3 regions of the Halalkalibacter lacteus genome follow, and region 1 is predicted to be linked to each of the others. Evidence: riboswitches for the same ligand, from Rfam matches in the RefSeq annotation. Region 1 holds a riboswitch; each other region holds the start of a gene.
The links. A riboswitch is a leader RNA that binds a small molecule or an ion and turns the genes downstream of it on or off. The one in region 1 is predicted to bind lysine.
Positions count from the first base shown of each region.

Region 2: another riboswitch for lysine. It lies ahead of SAZ04_RS13070 (Na+/H+ antiporter NhaC family protein); the one in region 1 lies ahead of SAZ04_RS01020 (aspartate kinase).
Region 3: another riboswitch for lysine. It lies ahead of dapA (4-hydroxy-tetrahydrodipicolinate synthase); the one in region 1 lies ahead of SAZ04_RS01020 (aspartate kinase).

Region 1 covers NZ_JAWRVL010000001.1:209,430-215,039, reverse strand. The annotation lists gene uvrC (excinuclease ABC subunit UvrC) at 18-1,796, shown strand; lysine riboswitch at 2,046-2,234, shown strand; gene SAZ04_RS01020 (aspartate kinase) at 2,354-3,592, shown strand; gene SAZ04_RS01015 (YslB family protein) at 3,742-4,137, opposite strand; gene SAZ04_RS01010 (TrkH family potassium uptake protein) at 4,518-5,610, shown strand, end outside.
Region 2 covers NZ_JAWRVL010000016.1:57,274-62,883, reverse strand. The annotation lists gene fbpA (Fur-regulated basic protein FbpA) at 195-368, opposite strand; gene SAZ04_RS13080 (dihydrofolate reductase) at 632-1,120, shown strand; gene yunB (sporulation protein YunB) at 1,191-1,994, shown strand; lysine riboswitch at 2,061-2,242, shown strand; gene SAZ04_RS13070 (Na+/H+ antiporter NhaC family protein) at 2,399-4,000, shown strand; gene SAZ04_RS13065 (hypothetical protein) at 4,278-4,547, opposite strand; gene SAZ04_RS13060 (sodium-dependent transporter) at 4,946-5,610, shown strand, end outside.
Region 3 covers NZ_JAWRVL010000007.1:43,742-49,351, forward strand. The annotation lists gene SAZ04_RS06925 (Cof-type HAD-IIB family hydrolase) at 397-1,263, opposite strand; gene SAZ04_RS06930 (hypothetical protein) at 1,473-1,610, opposite strand; gene SAZ04_RS06935 (hypothetical protein) at 1,786-2,352, shown strand; gene SAZ04_RS06940 (YhcN/YlaJ family sporulation lipoprotein) at 2,401-3,120, opposite strand; gene SAZ04_RS06945 (aspartyl-phosphate phosphatase Spo0E family protein) at 3,393-3,527, shown strand; lysine riboswitch at 3,601-3,781, shown strand; gene dapA (4-hydroxy-tetrahydrodipicolinate synthase) at 3,916-4,803, shown strand; gene SAZ04_RS06955 (M24 family metallopeptidase) at 5,059-5,610, opposite strand, start outside.

The DNA of each region.
Region 1 (5,610 bases):
AAGAGAGGTGGAAAAAGATGAGTCAGATTAAAGAAAAATTAATGATTCTTCCGGATCGACCTGGCTGTTATTTAATGAAGGATCGCCAGGGTACGATCATCTATGTAGGAAAAGCAAAAGTGTTGAAACATCGAGTTCGGTCTTATTTCACAGGATCACACGATGGCAAGACGCAGCGTCTTGTTAGTGAAATTGCCGACTTTGAATATATTGTTACATCGTCAAACATCGAAGCATTGATTTTAGAAATGAATTTAATTAAGAAGCATGATCCTAAATACAATGTCATGCTAAAAGATGATAAATCATATCCTTATCTTAAAATTACGAACGAAGAGCACCCGAGACTTATTACGACACGACAAGTAAAGAAAGATGGTGGCAAGTATTTTGGACCTTATCCGAATGCAGGGGCTGCAAATGAGACGAAGAAGCTTCTTGATCGTCTTTACCCATTAAGGAAATGTCGAACACTTCCAGATAAAGTTTGTCTTTATTACCACATTGGTCAGTGTTTAGCACCGTGTGTGGCAGAAGTTACTAAAGAGCAGAACCGAGTGATGGTTCAAGATATTACGAAATTTCTTCGGTCTGGCCATGATGAAATCAAAGGGCAGTTAACTGAGAAAATGATGAAAGCTGCTGAAGAAATGGACTTTGAGCGTGCGAAAGAAATTCGTGATACTCTTCAACATATGGATACAGTCATTGAAAAGCAAAAGATGATGGTTGGTGATCTCGTTGATCGGGATGTATTTGGTTTTTCGTACGATAAGGGCTGGATGTGTGTCCAAGTGTTCTTTATTCGCCAAGGAAAACTGATTGAACGAGATGTTTCGATTTTTCCTTTTTATAAAGATGCCTCTGAAGATTTGATGACGTTTATTGGCCAATTTTATTTAAAAAAGGAACATATTAAACCAGCCGAAATCTTACTACCAGATGAAGTGGACCTTGGTTTGATGGAACAGTTATTAGAAGTAAAAGCGCATCATCCGAAACGAGGAAAGAAAAAGGAGCTACTTGATCTTGCCAATCAAAATGCTGCGATTGCCTTAAAAGATAAATTCTCTTTAATTGAACGTGATGAACAAAGAACGGTTAAAGCAGTTGAACGTTTAGGGGAAGCGATGAGCATTGCCACTCCTTATCGAATCGAAGCGTTTGATAATTCAAATATACAAGGAACAGACCCGGTCTCAGCAATGGTTTCGTTTGTAGATGGAAAACCGAGTCGAAAAGATTATCGCAAATACAAAATAAAATCGGTAGAAGGGCCAGATGATTATGGATCAATGCGTGAGGTAATTCGTAGACGCTATGTTCGCCTTTTAAAGGAATCCTTACCTTTACCAGATCTGATCGTCATTGATGGAGGGAAAGGTCAAATAGCAGTTACCCAAGAAGTGATCGCTGATGAACTTGGCCTATCGATTCCAGTTTGTGGACTAGCAAAAGATGAAAAACATAGAACATCACAGTTGTTGATGGGAGACCCACCTACTATCGTTCCACTTAGACGGGATAGTCACGAGTTTTATTTATTGCAACGAATTCAAGATGAAGTACACAGGTTTGCGATTACATTTCATCGTCAAACTCGTTCGAAGACATTTTTTAAATCAGCGCTCGATGATATTCCTGGTGTTGGAGAGAAACGAAAACGTCAACTTTTAAAGCATTTTGGATCAGTGAAAAAAATGAAGGAAGCAACAGTTGAAGATCTAAGACAGCTTGCGATTCCAGAAAAAGTAGCAGAGGCGATTGTTGAGACGTTAACAGAAAAAAAGGAATAGTCTCAACAAAAAGGAGAAAGTCGTCCCTTTATCATAAAGAGTGCGAACATGTTGCAATGGCTCCACACGTCGTGCGCCTTTTGAGAAGAGCACTCAAAAGGCTTAAAAGATAACGACGGCTCCGCACATCGCTTCGATTTATAAACAAAAAGGGAAAGGTCGTCCCTTTTTGTTTATAAATCTCTCTTGCGTGATTTTAATTCCTTTGCTAGAATGTAAATCAATTGAATATGCCACACTTCAAATGAAGTGATTGGTAGAGGAGCGAAAACCAATAGTACGCTTTCTGATGGTAATGAGAACCGTTGAAGAGAGTTGAAAGGGGAATTCGCCGAAGTGCAAGAATAGTCTCATCCTTCTTGTGCTGGACCTATGTTGAAAAAGCATAGGGCTGTCACATACCTACACCCAATTGGTATGTGGAGAACTATCTCACGAGAGAAAAAGGGAGCAGTGTGGTACCGGACTGGTATGACTAGCAACAGTGAGGGGTTTTCCTTATTGTTGCTTTTTTGCATTCCATTATCCCTGTGAGGAATAAGGAGAGGACGCGGAAAATGGCAAGGATAGTACAGAAATATGGAGGAACATCAGTAGGGTCAGTAGAGAGAATCAAGCATGTTGCATCAAGAGTAGAACGGTCTGTTAAAGAGGGCCATGAGCTTATCGTTGTTGTATCTGCTATGGGGAAATCAACAGATGAACTCGTTTCGTTAGCAAATCAAATTACCGACGCACCAAGCAAGCGAGAAATGGATATGCTTCTTACAACAGGAGAACAAGTCACGATCTCATTACTAACCATGGCTCTTCATGAGTGTGGAATTGAAGCTGTATCGCTTACAGGATGGCAAGCAGGTATGGAAACAGAAGCAAGTCATGGCAATGCGAGAATTTCGGCTATTAAAAATGAACGATTGGAAGCAGAGCTTGCAAAAGGAAAAGTAGTTATCGTAGCAGGCTTTCAAGGGTTAAGTGAACAGGGTGAAATTACGACGCTTGGACGTGGAGGCTCTGATACAACAGCAGTCGCTATAGCAGCTTCACTAAAAGCAAGTCGTTGTGATATTTATACCGATGTAACAGGTGTGTATACAACGGATCCACGTTATGTGAAAAAAGCAAGGAAACTTCATTCCATTTCCTATGATGAAATGTTAGAAATGGCCAATTTGGGGGCAGGAGTTTTGCACCCACGTGCAGTCGAATTTGCAAAAAATTATGATGTTCCCCTAATGGTCGCATCAAGCATGGAAGACGTGGAAGGTACATTAATCGAGGAGGAAGTTTCAATGGAACAAAATTTAGTCGTACGTGGGATTGCATTTGAAAATGACGTTATAAAAGTGACAGTCAAAGGACTGCCCAACCGTATTGATACACTATCAAAATTATTTACGACGTTGTCAGAAAATCATGTGAATGTCGATATTATTATCCAGAATCAATATGATGAAGAGCATGTAAATATCTCTTTCTCAATTACGCAAAGCTCGTTAAAAGAGACTCTAGCTGTTTTGGGAAAAGCGCAAGAGGATTTACAGTTTGCTGATGTTTCTTTCGAGGAAGAACTTGCGAAGCTATCGATTATTGGTTCAGGAATGGTATCCAATCCTGGCGTTGCTGCAAAAATGTTTGATGTGCTTGCAAAGAATGATATATTCGTGAAGATGGTTAGTACATCGGAGATAAAAGTTTCTGTAGTCGTTCTAGGAGCAGATATGACTCTTGCCGTAGAGATGTTACATGAGCAGTTTCAATTAGCAGAAGAAGTACAAGTGGCTGTTACGGTTTAATCTGTGTGAAAGTGACAGGATCCGAATAAGTTAGTGCAATAGTGATGACTTGAGCTTTTTTGAAGGTCATAGAATTGTGAGTTAGTTTTAGGCGGCAGACCCTTGTAGAGAATAGACGAAAGGTTGTTTTTTGACCTTTCGTCTATTCTTTATTTAATAGTGTCTTTTTTATCTGTTTCGATTTTGATTAGGATCAAGCCATTTTTTTCGGTATAAGTCGCGCCGGAGATACAATTATTCCATGTCTCAACTTGCTGAGCTAGAAACCCGGCTTCTAATTGGTAACAACGTTGATCCGATTTGTTCATCCATTCACCGGTTAGTTCAAAAAGCTGTTCTTGTTTTTTTTCTTTTATTCTTGCGAGTGTTCCCCAATTCGCTTCTTCAAAAAAGGTGATCATCTCTTCAACTGTTGGAACGGGGTATTTACGCGCAAGAGACTTTCCAATCCAATATAAAATTGTATCATGGTCTTTTCCTAGTAAGTCTCTAAGCACATCGTTCCGAATTAAATCATACCCAAATCGATTTGTTTCTACTTCCATGTGGTTATGCACCTCTTCCATACTCTTGTAACCAATTACTTGGTCGAGTGTAAAACAATGTAAAGTTATGTAGCCAATGTGATTATGGCATAAGTTCAAAACAGTACTATTGATTTTTAAAAAGCCCGAGTGCGGTCTTTCTTATTGAAAATATAGCTACTACTTTTGATCATAAACGATGTCGTAATCACGTACAAGCATAATTCACGATAAGGAGAAACGGTGTCTTAAGGTTGAGAAGGGAAAATAGATATGAGTAGTAGAAAAATCACTCGAGTATGGATTAATTAGGACCAAGTAATTCGTTAGCTTGCGCTTGTAGCCTTGCTGTTTCTTAAATGGTATACTTAAGCGCGAAATGAACATGGAGGTACGTATTAATGAAATCAGGACTGAATCAATTCCTTTCTCCATTTAGGGTCATTATTATCGCCTATATTATTGCAATGTTTGTCTTTAGCATTTTGTTATATTTGCCAATTTCTCATTTACCAGGGGTCGATATTTCGTTTGCAGAAGCATTATTTACTTCTGTTAGTGCGGTAAGTGTCACGGGATTAACTGTTGTGAACGTTCCCGAAACATACAGTTACATAGGGATTATCTTTCTTGCATTGGCTATTCAACTTGGTGGAATTGGAATTATGACAATGGGGACCTTTGTATGGATGCTATTTGGTCGAAAAATTAACCTTTCTCAACGAATGTTGATTATGGTTGACCAAAATCAAAACACGTTTTCAGGGCTCGTTAATTTGATGAGAGGAATTTTATTTGTTGCTTTAATCATTGAATTAGTTGGTGCGCTTATACTTGGTACTTATTTTATCCGTTACTTTGATACGGTTGGACAAGCTTACTATCAAGGAGCGTTTGCATCATTAAGTGCATTTACAAATGCCGGTTTTGATGTGACGGGTGAGTCTCTTATTCCGTTTGCGAATGATTATTACGTGCAGTTTGTTGTCATTTTGCTGATTTTTGCTGGGGCTATTGGATTCCCTGTTTTATTAGAACTTAGAGAATACTTCTCAAAAAGAAACAATAACTTTAAATTTAGTTTGTTTACGAAGATAACAACGACAACGTACTTTGCTGTATTTCTCATTGGTGTTATCGGAATTTGGGCGTTAGAAACGGGTCATTATTATATGGGGTTAGAATGGCATCAACAGTTGTTTTATTCAGTATTTAACTCTGCAACTGCCAGAAGTGGTGGACTGTCGATTATGGATGTGTCTGAGTTAAATATTGGTACTTTGCTTTTTGTTTCAGGATTGATGATTATTGGAGCAAGTCCTTCTAGTGTAGGTGGGGGGATACGAACGACTACCGTAGCGGTCATGTTTTTAACGATTCGTAGTTTTGCATTAGGGAAAGATGATGTAAAAGTATTCGGAAGGGAAATACACCCGGAGGATCGTCAAAAAGCGTTTATTGTCCTATCCGTTTTTCTTATAATGTTGTTTGTGG
Region 2 (5,610 bases), on a different contig from region 1:
GCAGTAAAACGAGGGGCCAGCAACCTAACAATATTCTATACATATACAGATTTGACTCACCTCAATTACTAGCAAGTGTAGTCATTCCGAACGTATTTCAAACATTCGGGAGGTGCCTGGCACTTCCCGAATGCATAACAAAAGCCCGTATCATGATCGCTCTTGACCATTGGTACAGGCTTAAATTTGTGATGTTATAAATCACAAAATGTATGGTGGTTATCAATTTCAGAACAAATTAATAGTCTTAGTTCTTCTTCTGTTGCTTCATATAGTTGGCGGCCGTCAGGCATCTTGAACAACTGATTTTCTAAAAGGGTATCGATAATCAGTTCTTTATCGATCTGAGATGGGGTTACAAAAGACATAACGTCACTCCCTTTGGATCTAATAAGTTAATAATGTAAGCGTTTACATTGTTGATTATAAAATATTATTACCTCATTGTCAACTAGTTACAAGATGAAATTCACTTAAAAGTAAAAAATATACCAGTTTTCGGGATTTTATTTTGATGATATTTTGATGGAGCAGGTCAGGTTTCTATGTCCGCCGGAAAACGTAAATTTATTGTCCAGCCAACAATATATGGTACTATAGAACAAAAGTCAAAAGGAAAGGAGGCGGTTCCATGATTTCTTTTGTTGTTGCAATGGATCGCAATCGTCTGATCGGGAAAGAAAATCAACTGCCCTGGCATCTGCCAGCGGATCTCGCTTATTTTAAAAGGGTTACAACGGGACACACGATTGTGATGGGAAGAAAAACGTACGAGTCAATTGGTCGACCTTTGCCGAAACGGAAAAATGTGGTGCTTACAAGAAGTGAAGGTTATGAAGCGGAGGGCTGTGAAGTTGTACACGACATTGAGGATGTTTTGCAAATGGCAAAGCAGGAAAAGGAGTGCTTTGTCATTGGTGGAACAGAAGTGTTCCGATTGTTTTGGGATTATGTTGATCGTCTTTATGTTACATATATAGATGAGACATTTGATGGGGATACGTATTTTCCAAAGATAGAAGAAGAACAGTGGGAAATTGCCTCAGTGGAAATGGGGAAAGTGGATGAGAAAAACCGCTACCCGCATGAATTCCGAACGTATGAACGAAAAAAGTGTTAGCCTTGTATAAATTTTTTGGTCAAACTGTCTCCCTTCCTGCATAGAAATGTGGTGAAGGGGGTTTTTCAGCATGAGAGCACCAAGAAGACATAGACCCCAAACTCGGAAAGGTCCGCTACCATTTCGTTATGTGCTGCTTTTATCTTTTCTTATTTTTGTTGTGTTGACAGTACAAGGGTTGTGGATAATTGAGAAGGGGATTCGGCCAACTTTGATGTCTATCGCTACAACAGAGACGAGAGTCATTGCAACAAAGGCAATTAATGATGCCGTATCGAAAAAAATTGCGAGTGATCTTAATCAGGAAGATCTATTTATTATCGAAAAAAATGCGAATGATGATATACAGTTGATCCAATTTAATACACAAATTTATAACAAAATATTATCTGAAGCAACAAACCGCGTTCAACGCCACTTGAAAGCGATAGAACAAGGAGAAGCCTTCGATGTTACATTTGATTCAGAAGGTAACAATGAAAGTCTTACTACTGAAGGTGGTATCATTTATAGCATTCCTCTCGGTCAAGCGACAAACAATGCCTTACTTGCCCAATTGGGACCACAAATTCCGGTTCGCTTCTCAGCGATTGGTGATGTGAAAACCGATCTTAATGCTGAAACGAAAAATACCGGAATCAATAATACGACGATCTCATTTAATTTTGATGTGATTGTTGATGTGAAAATCGTTATTCCGTTTGCAACAAACACCGAAGCCGTAAAAACAACGATTCCTGTTGGTTTTGTCAATATCCAAGGAAAAGTACCTGAATACTACTCAGATGGTGGAGGCGGAATGATTTTACCTGCTGAATTAAAAAAATCCTCTAACGGGAGTGGTCTAGACTTGGGTACTAGTGGTGGAAATTAACATTGTCTTTCATATCAAAACATGATACTATCCATAATTGGTAATTAAATAGAAGTGCCTCATTTACGATGAGGTAGAGGCGCGACTGCCATCAGTACCTTTTCTGAGGATGACAACGTTGAGGAAAAGAAAAAGGGGATGTTGCCGAAGTGGAAGTAGTGGTCAGGCTATTTCTGCTGGAGCTGCATTAAATAAATGCAGGGCTGTCATAGCTTGAAGCGATCAAGTTGTGGAGGACTATCATGATAAAGGGGATTCACTCGGCATTCACGGCGACAGTGGGTTAACCATTGTCGTTTTTTCTGTTTGAAGCTATGTAGAAGTAAGCACAGTTTACCAAAGTGAGCGCACGCTCATGAAGTCGTTAATAAATGAAGTGCCAGACATTTTTAGGAGGTCTTTATATGGAATCATCTATTTTTTCTTTAGTGCCTCCGATTTTAGCTCTTGTCATGGTTATTGTTACAAGACGTGTCTTAGTATCACTTGGGACAGGGGCTATTATTGGAGCGTTGATGTTACACAATTTTAATCCGCTTTCTGCGGCAGCCAATATTTATGGAATTGTTATGGGGATCATTTTCGATTATGAAGTAGAGACTGTGACATTTCAAACGGTAACTTGGGCGATCATAGATGAGGGGTTTGCCATTAATACGTGGGAATTCTTTATCATTCTCTTCCTCTTGTTATTAGGAATGATGGCGGCGCTCATTACGCGTTCTGGTGGAAGCTGTGCATTTGGTGAATGGGCCATGAAAAGAGTGAAAACGCGTGTAGGTGCTCAAATCTTAACAGTTGTATTAGGGCTGATCATTTTTATTGATGACTACTTTAATAGTTTAACAGTTGGAAATGTTAGTCGACCTTTAACGGATCGTCACCGCATTTCACGTGCAAAATTAGCATATTTGGTTGATTCTACAGCTGCGCCAATGTGTGTCATTGCTCCGATTTCAAGTTGGGGTGCCTACATTATTGCCATTATTGCTGGAATTTTTGCAACGCATTCGGTAACGCAGTATGAAGCGTTACAAGCGTTCATGTTAATGGTTCCGATGAATATTTACGCACTTGTTGCGATTGGTCTTGTAGTAGCTGTTGTATGGTTCAACCTTGATTTTGGACCGATGAAAGCTCACGAACAGCGCGCGATGAAAACAGGCGAATTGTTCAACCCCGGTTTAGGTGCTATTCCTGGTTCGCAAGAAGAGATTCAAGCGAGTAAAAAAGGAAAAGTTGGCGACTTAGTATGGCCGATTGTTGCGTTAATTGTTGGGACAGTCTTTTTTATGATTACAACTGGAATTCAAGGGACGGAAGGCGAAGCAACGCTATTAACGATCTTTGAAAATACGGATGTAGCAGCGGCTCTTGTGTACGGTGGAATTTTTGGTTTAGTGATTGCCCTTATGTTAAATGTGCGTAAGCCTAAATCAGGTACAGGACTAGGCACTTCACTTCTAGTTGGAATGAAGTCAATGCTTCCAGCTATTTATATTTTATTCTTTGCTTGGACGCTTATTTCCATAATCGGTGATCTTGGGACAGGAACGTATTTAGCGTCACTTGTCGAAAAGGCGAATCTTCATTCAATGTTTTTACCAGTTATTTTATTTGTGATTGCGGGTTTTGCCGCATTTTCAACGGGAACATCTTGGGGGACGTTTGGATTGTTGCTTCCGATTGCCGGTGAAATGGCTGCGGTGATTGATATTACGATGATGTTGCCGATGATGGCGGCCGTTCTTGCTGGTTCCATTTTTGGAGATCACTGTTCTCCGATTTCAGATACGACGATTCTTTCCTCTACTGGAGCAGGAAGTCATCACATCGATCACGTCGTGACACAGTTGCCATATGCATTAGTAGCAGCTGGAATTACGATGATCTCCTATCTAGTACTCGGAATGACAACAAGTGTTTTATTAAGCTTAGCAGTGGCATTTGGTCTTCTTTTTGCAACAGTGGTTGTATTAAAGAAAATGTATGGTGAAAAAACATAATGAATAATAGGGTCGCCTTCATTCGTTGGAGGTTGATCCTTTTTGCATTAGTAGTAGAAAAATCTATCAAAATTAATTAAATGTTTATGATCGAGTAAGAGGAAACTTAAACTAATAGAGATCGAAAGAAGGAGAAAACAGGGTATGTGCCTGTTAAGAAATAGAATTAACGTAAAAAAAGAAAAACCTCCTTAGAATATACTTCCTAAAATCTAAGGAAGAGAACGCTGAATACTTTAGGAATTAATAAAGTTGGCAGTCTCTACTTATCTGAAATCTATGTTTTTACAAAAATCTCTTTCGATTTTCGTTTCAGTTTTCGTAAGGATCTCTTTAGGAAAGCTGTCACATCTGAGCCATCTTTCACGCGCTCATACGTTTTCACAAATTTCTCTGCTGAACATGGATACTGCTCCCCATTCTTATCTGTAATTAGATAGTCGCCAGGATGGCCAACCATTGATCCTTCTGCAGTCTCGATCGTAATCGTTCTTGTAATTTTTACAGCTTCGATCACGATGGGTTTTGTTCGATAACGAGCCATCATTCACACCTCCTTTTTCCTCCTTTGACCACTCATCCCTAAAAAACATTCTATATTAATTCATCGTACTCAATGTTTATGAAAAATGTGACAAGAACCTACGCTACTTGAAACACTCCTAGTTATACGAAAGGAAAAAGGTGATATAACCGACCTTGAAAAGATCTTCGAGAAAGAGGAAATCGCTCCGCAAATTACTAAGAGGGCGTTATTTTTTGGTGAAGGATGGATTCTCACGTTACGTGATACCTTATAGTCACAAATTCATTTATACTGTAACGCAATACCACTGTAGTTGAAAGCGATTTCGAATTAATAAAAAATTCTATACTAAAGTGTAAATATTCAGAATAAATAAATAGAGAAAGTGATTTAAAAATACATGTAAAGAGGTGAAACGAATGAACGTAAGAGAACAGTGGGGTACGCGTGCTGGTTTTATTTTGGCTGCAATTGGTTCAGCGGTTGGATTAGGAAATATTTGGCGTTTTCCGTATGTCGCGTTTGAAAATGGAGGAGGAGCTTTCTTTTTACCGTACTTATTTGCTCTTTTAACTGCTGGTATTCCTCTTCTTATTATGGAATTTACTCTCGGACATAAATATCGAGGTTCGGCACCTTTATCCTATGCTCGGATGAACAAAAAAACAGAGTGGATCGGTTGGTGGCAAGTGGCGATTTCCTTTGTTATCGCTACTTACTATGCAGTGATTATTGCGTGGTCGATGTCCTATACGTACTTTGCTGTGAATCAAAGGTGGGGAGAAGATACGGGTGGCTTCCTCATGGGCGAATATCTCCAAAGAATTGATGTCGTTTCGGGTGGGGCACCGGGGGACATCGGAGCTCTCGTACCTGGTGTATTCATTCCACTTGTGCTCGTCTGGATTATTACTCTTGGTGTGCTATTCAAAGGGATTAGACGTGGGATTGAGATCGCAAACCGAATCTTTATTCCATTACTCGTAGCAATGTTTTTGCTTATTGTTATTCGTGCAATAACCCTAGAAGGAGCTTTAGCTGGGTTAGATGCGTTCTTCAAACCAGACTGGAATGAAATTATGTC
Region 3 (5,610 bases), on a different contig from region 1:
TGTAATACTCATTAATTGATTTAAGGATTGAATGATCTTCCTTTATTACTACTGGCTTACTAGTTGTATTCGTTTTAGATTTCTTCATCTTCCCCACTCCCTTTCTTTTCGAATTGTTTGAATTATCTTTTCTCTTTTCTTGGTTTTATTATATGCGCCCTGTTGTATAATAGTCAATACTTTTTTCTTGATTGTATTAATACATTAAAAATTATAAAATCACGCAAAAAAGAATTACTGAACACTAAAGGATCTGAACCCACTAGCACACAACTAACTAGTCTGGTCCAGACCCTATGAATCACTTTTTATGTTCTCTATATTGTTCAACTGGCTACAGGTAGCTCATTAATCCTATCGCCCTCAAGCATATAGGGAATCCCCCATTACCTCACTTTACTTATTCTCTGCTAGCATTTTTCGAATAGCAAAAGCAACACCATCTTCTTCATTTGAATGCGTTATAAAATCAGCCAAATCTTTAATCTCTTGCTCCGCATTTCCCATTGCCACTTTTAATCGCGCTATTTCAAACATGGAAACGTCATTAAAACTATCACCAATTACCATCACTTCATCCATAGAAACCCCTACCTTTTGTGCATAAGCCATTACCGCTAATCCTTTTTGAGCATGAACGCTTGTAATTTCGATATTATCTCGTGCAGAGGCACTAATAGCTAATTGGTCGATTTCCATCAGCTTCTTTTTTGTCGTAGTTCGCTTTTGATCATCTTTTGAAAAGGCGAGTATCTTTAGGAGTATCGTAGCTTCTTGCTCTATAAAGGCATGGTAACTATCGACCAATTTTATTGCTCCGACATCAAACCGGTCTTTTGCTATTTTGCGCATCGTCTCCATATCATCATCAGATCCAGAAGAAAGTAAGAAATCTACAACTGCTTGCAACGCTTTTTCATAATTGTTTGAAACGGTTCCATGATTCGTATAAAGCTCAAAATAGATTTCATTTGAAGTTAAAATGTCAAAAATGACATTCATCTGATCCTCGTTAATCGGAAAGGTCGATAATACATTTCCTCTTTCATCTCGAGACTGAGCACCATTCACACTAATGATTGGACAAGTAATACTAGCTTCTCTTATCGGTAATCTTGCTTCTTTCTCATCTCTTCCAGTAGCAACAACAACTACAATTCCTTGTTCTTGAGCTTCTTTTATTGCCTTAGCATTTTCTTTTGTAACTTTTCTTATATCACCAAGTAAGGTACCATCCATATCAATTGCAATTAATTTGATCAACTATTTCCACTCCTATATGTACAGATCTAAGCTGCATACCCATAACCAACAGCCTGGTTTAAATACTCCCACATTATTCATGTTATTTTGTTATTATTCTTGCTAGCTTACTTTTTGGAAGCAGTCATTCACTTTCACACACAAAAAAGCATGCTTTTACAGCATGCGAGTTAGGTGATACGCTCCACACATCTCTTCCCTTCATTTCTTTACTTCTTTTTATTCACTATTTCCCTTGTTCTTTCTTCGTCTTGCTGCATCATTTGTGCAATTTCAGTTAATGTTTCATCTGCTTCCTTTGATTGTTGATATTCAATGACGTGAGCTACTCTATTTCCAAGTATCATAAACCCCAAAAACAATAAAAAAAACAATGACAACGCTATACTTATTATAAAAGTAAACATTGAATATACCACCGTCCTTTGTACCATCTTACGGTGGAAATTTGGAGTTAATGCATACTTTTTCCTGCTTGCTTCATACTAGAGGAAACGTTTGTATATCGGAGGTTGATGTACTTTGCAAAAAAGGAAGTTAGTGATAATAATCGGGACAAGTTTCATGCTCGCAAGTTGCGGAGCTGACTCTGAAGCAGAAATTGTAAATGATATTGAAGCACAACAAACAGAAACTGAATACCATTATTATCCAAAAGCAGCGAGTATAAGAGATCAAAACAAAGAAAGTGTCCCTAAATACACCGCACTTGAGTCCTACGGTGATGAAGCGGGTCACTATATTAGTGAAACAGCTACAATATTAGAAAAAATGGCACCTTTATTTGAACAGAGTACCGTTCACACGACTGATGTGCAGGCTGTACTTACACAGGTAGAAGAACTGAGAGAAAAAAGTTCAATGTTCATTGATTTAAATAGACCTGAACTTTTTGACGGGTTACACCATGTACATTTATCAACACTTATCGAAGTCGATGCTTTAGAGAGAGTTTTGCTTGATATGAAAGAACCAATCCATCCTCTTCAAGTAACGAATGCTCGTGTCTATTATGAAAATGCCGTTATGTCCCACAAGCTAATGGAACGTGAATACCTATCTATAACGGAGGAATTAGGAATCCATTAATTCAATATTATTAGATAAAAAAGAACAGGGTTTTCTTTCCCCCCTGTTCTACCTTCTTCCATGCGCTCCATCATCTAGTAAATCAGCTAGATCCCCCACAGTTCCACCGATGGAATCAAATGGTTTATCAATTCCAACATGGTGTTCTATTGCATTCATTCGATTAATCATTTTCCGATTGGTCGTAATATATATGTTCGAAAGTTCTGTTACCTGTTCAACCTCTTGCTCAACCGAACGACGGAGTTTCACACGGTCTTGCTCATTTGATTCTAAACCGATGACAATTCGATTCCCATCAGTCATTACATGAGCGTCACGAACATTTTCTAATGCTTCAACACGAGCTTCAATTTTTCTTGTTAAATCTGTCGTTGCCTGCAGGTGCCTATTACTTTGTATTGTTGTTTTCTCATTCAATTGTGTATCTGTACTGTGAGGATATTTATCACGAATTATCCCAGGGCGGTTGTTTAAGATTCTCGGGCCTTGCTTGTTTATTCCTTCATGATCCATACTTAAGTTACGTTTCCCTGTTGTGTATGCTCCCTCATGTGTTAAGTGTGGAGCTGGATCCGTTAATCCTTTTGGAGCATCATCTGGAACCATCATATCAGAAAGCGGCCCCTCTAAATTACGAGCATGAGTTACGCCATACCCACTAAACCCTTCGTTCCGATTTGGATTTGCTCCCATCTCTTCCTTTTGAGGTAACGTGCAACCTGTTAAAAAGATTATTCCAATAAGCAGGTAGCTGACATATTTCATTGAAATCCCTCCTATCCCTATTGTGCGAAAGACTTCGTATTTTCAACCTGAAAAAATATAGAAATTCTTCATTTCCCACTGCAAATCTTGTCGGTTTTTTTCTGTTTTTCACTAATTATGACTACTTTAGAAGAAACACTTTTCAACATTTTTCTTTTGGTTATAATAATTTTTAAATAGACATTTTTTAGTCCACGCATTAGTGATAGCTCCAGGTTCAACTTCTAAGTTGTCTGTTTCTGTTTAAAATAGTAGAGGTGGAGTGGAAATAAATGTATGTAGAAATAGAGCAAAAGCGATTACAAATGTTGATTCTTGCCAAGAAGTATGGAATGACTGCAAAAGTTACCATTCAATGTAGTCAAGAACTGGACAAGCTTCTAAACTTAATACAAAGAAATTCTTAATAAACCATTGCATTCATTAAGAACATTTGGTAAGGTAAACACAAATTACGTTATATCTTACTTCATACTTTGAAGTGAGGGTAGAGGTGCAAATATCATTAGTATGTTAGTGAAGGAGAATGAGCTCCAATGAAGCTAACTGAAAGGGGTATTTGCCGAAGCTAATAACACTCATTATTTATTAGCTGGGACTGTTCTAAATAAGGACAGTACTGTCATATAGCAATCTTGCTATATGGAGGGCTATCTCACACATTGAATTGGTTTTGCTAAAATCGCTTAACCTAACAACAATGAGTAGAGGCCTCATTGTTGTTTTTTTGTGCCTCCCAGTAGCCCATCTAACCCATACGTACATGGAAAATTTTATGAATCGAGGGTGAATTGGATGAATTTTGGACGAATTGTAACTGCAATGGTCACACCATTTAATCAACATGGACAACTGGATGTTGCAGCAACAAAGGAACTTGTACAACATCTTATTGCAAATGGAACCGATGCTTTAGTAGTAGCTGGAACGACTGGTGAATCACCTACTCTTTCTACAGAAGAGAAACTCCTTCTTTTTAAAACTGTTGTGGAATCTGTAAATGGACAAATTCCTGTTATTGCTGGAACTGGATCAAATAATACAAATGCATCCATTGAACTTACAAAGCAAGTAGAAGAAATTGGTGTAGATGCGATTATGCTTGTTGTCCCTTATTACAACAAACCATCTCAAGAAGGAATGTACGCTCATTTTAGTGCCATTGCTAAAGCAACGAAATTGCCAGTTATGCTTTATAACATTCCTGGACGCAGTGCCGTTAATATGAGTGTTGAAACAACTTTACGCTTAGCTCAACTCTCAAATATTGTAGCGACGAAAGAAGCAAGTGGTGACTTAGATGCAATGGCAACGATTATTGAACATGCACCTGAAGGGTTCTCCCTTTATAGTGGTGACGACAGTTTAACATTGCCTATTTTAGCAATTGGAGGAACAGGTGTTGTGTCTGTTGCTTCTCATATTGTTGGAAATGAAATGCAACAAATGGTGCGAAATTACCAATCAGGACAAGTGACCGCTGCTGCTATGCAACATCGTCAACTTGTCCCGGTTATGAAATCATTATTTATGGCCCCAAATCCTACAGCTGTTAAAGCTGCGTTAGAAATGAAAGGAATCAAAGTTGGATCGGTTCGCTTACCTCTTGTCCCATTGACTGCAGAGCAACAACAAGAGCTCCAAACCGTTGTACATCCAACGATGAATTTCTTTGTAAGTTAAGATGTGGTTATACTTTCTTACCTTTTTTAAAAGCATGTAGCCAAGGGCTACATGCTTTTTTCATGAATAGTATCGTAAACTGTTCTATGTTTACTAATTGATTTTTTTAAATATCCTGTACCAAAAAATTGTCTTTCATATATACCCGTATCTGAGTATCTTATTTACCTTGTTCATTAATTAAAAGGCTCTTATAAAGGGAAAGAAAAAGAAGTGTCTCAATAAGCCATTTTTTAACCTTTGAGACACTTACAGTTAAGAGGTTTGCTCATCTGTTAAGATGGAAAGAGTTGGTTTTTCATACAAATTACGTGGGAAATTTGTTAATAGCTCCACACCCGTATTTGTGATTTGAATGGTTTCGGTAATTTCAACACCGTAATCGTTATACCAAATTCCTGGCATCAAATGGAAAGTCATATTTGGTTCTAAGATGGTTTCATCCCCTGGGCGAAAACTAACTGTATGTTCGCCCCAATCTGGTGGAAAACTTAACCCTACTGAATAGCCAAGTCTAGAGCTCTTTCTGTGACCATACTTACCTATTGTTTTACTCCAAACCCGTTCCACTTCTTCAGCTCCAATACCCGGTTGAATGAAATCAAGCGTCGCTTCGATCCCTTCCTCAACCACTTTCGAAAGCTCTTTCACCTCATTCGGAGCTGTTCCAATCGACATCGTTCTAGCCATAGGGGCATGATAACGCTTATAAGCGCCTGCTATTTCAATTGTTAAAAAATCACCCTTTACATAGGCCCTTTCTGTCCACGTGAGATGTGGACAAGAAGTATTTTCATTCGTTGGCAT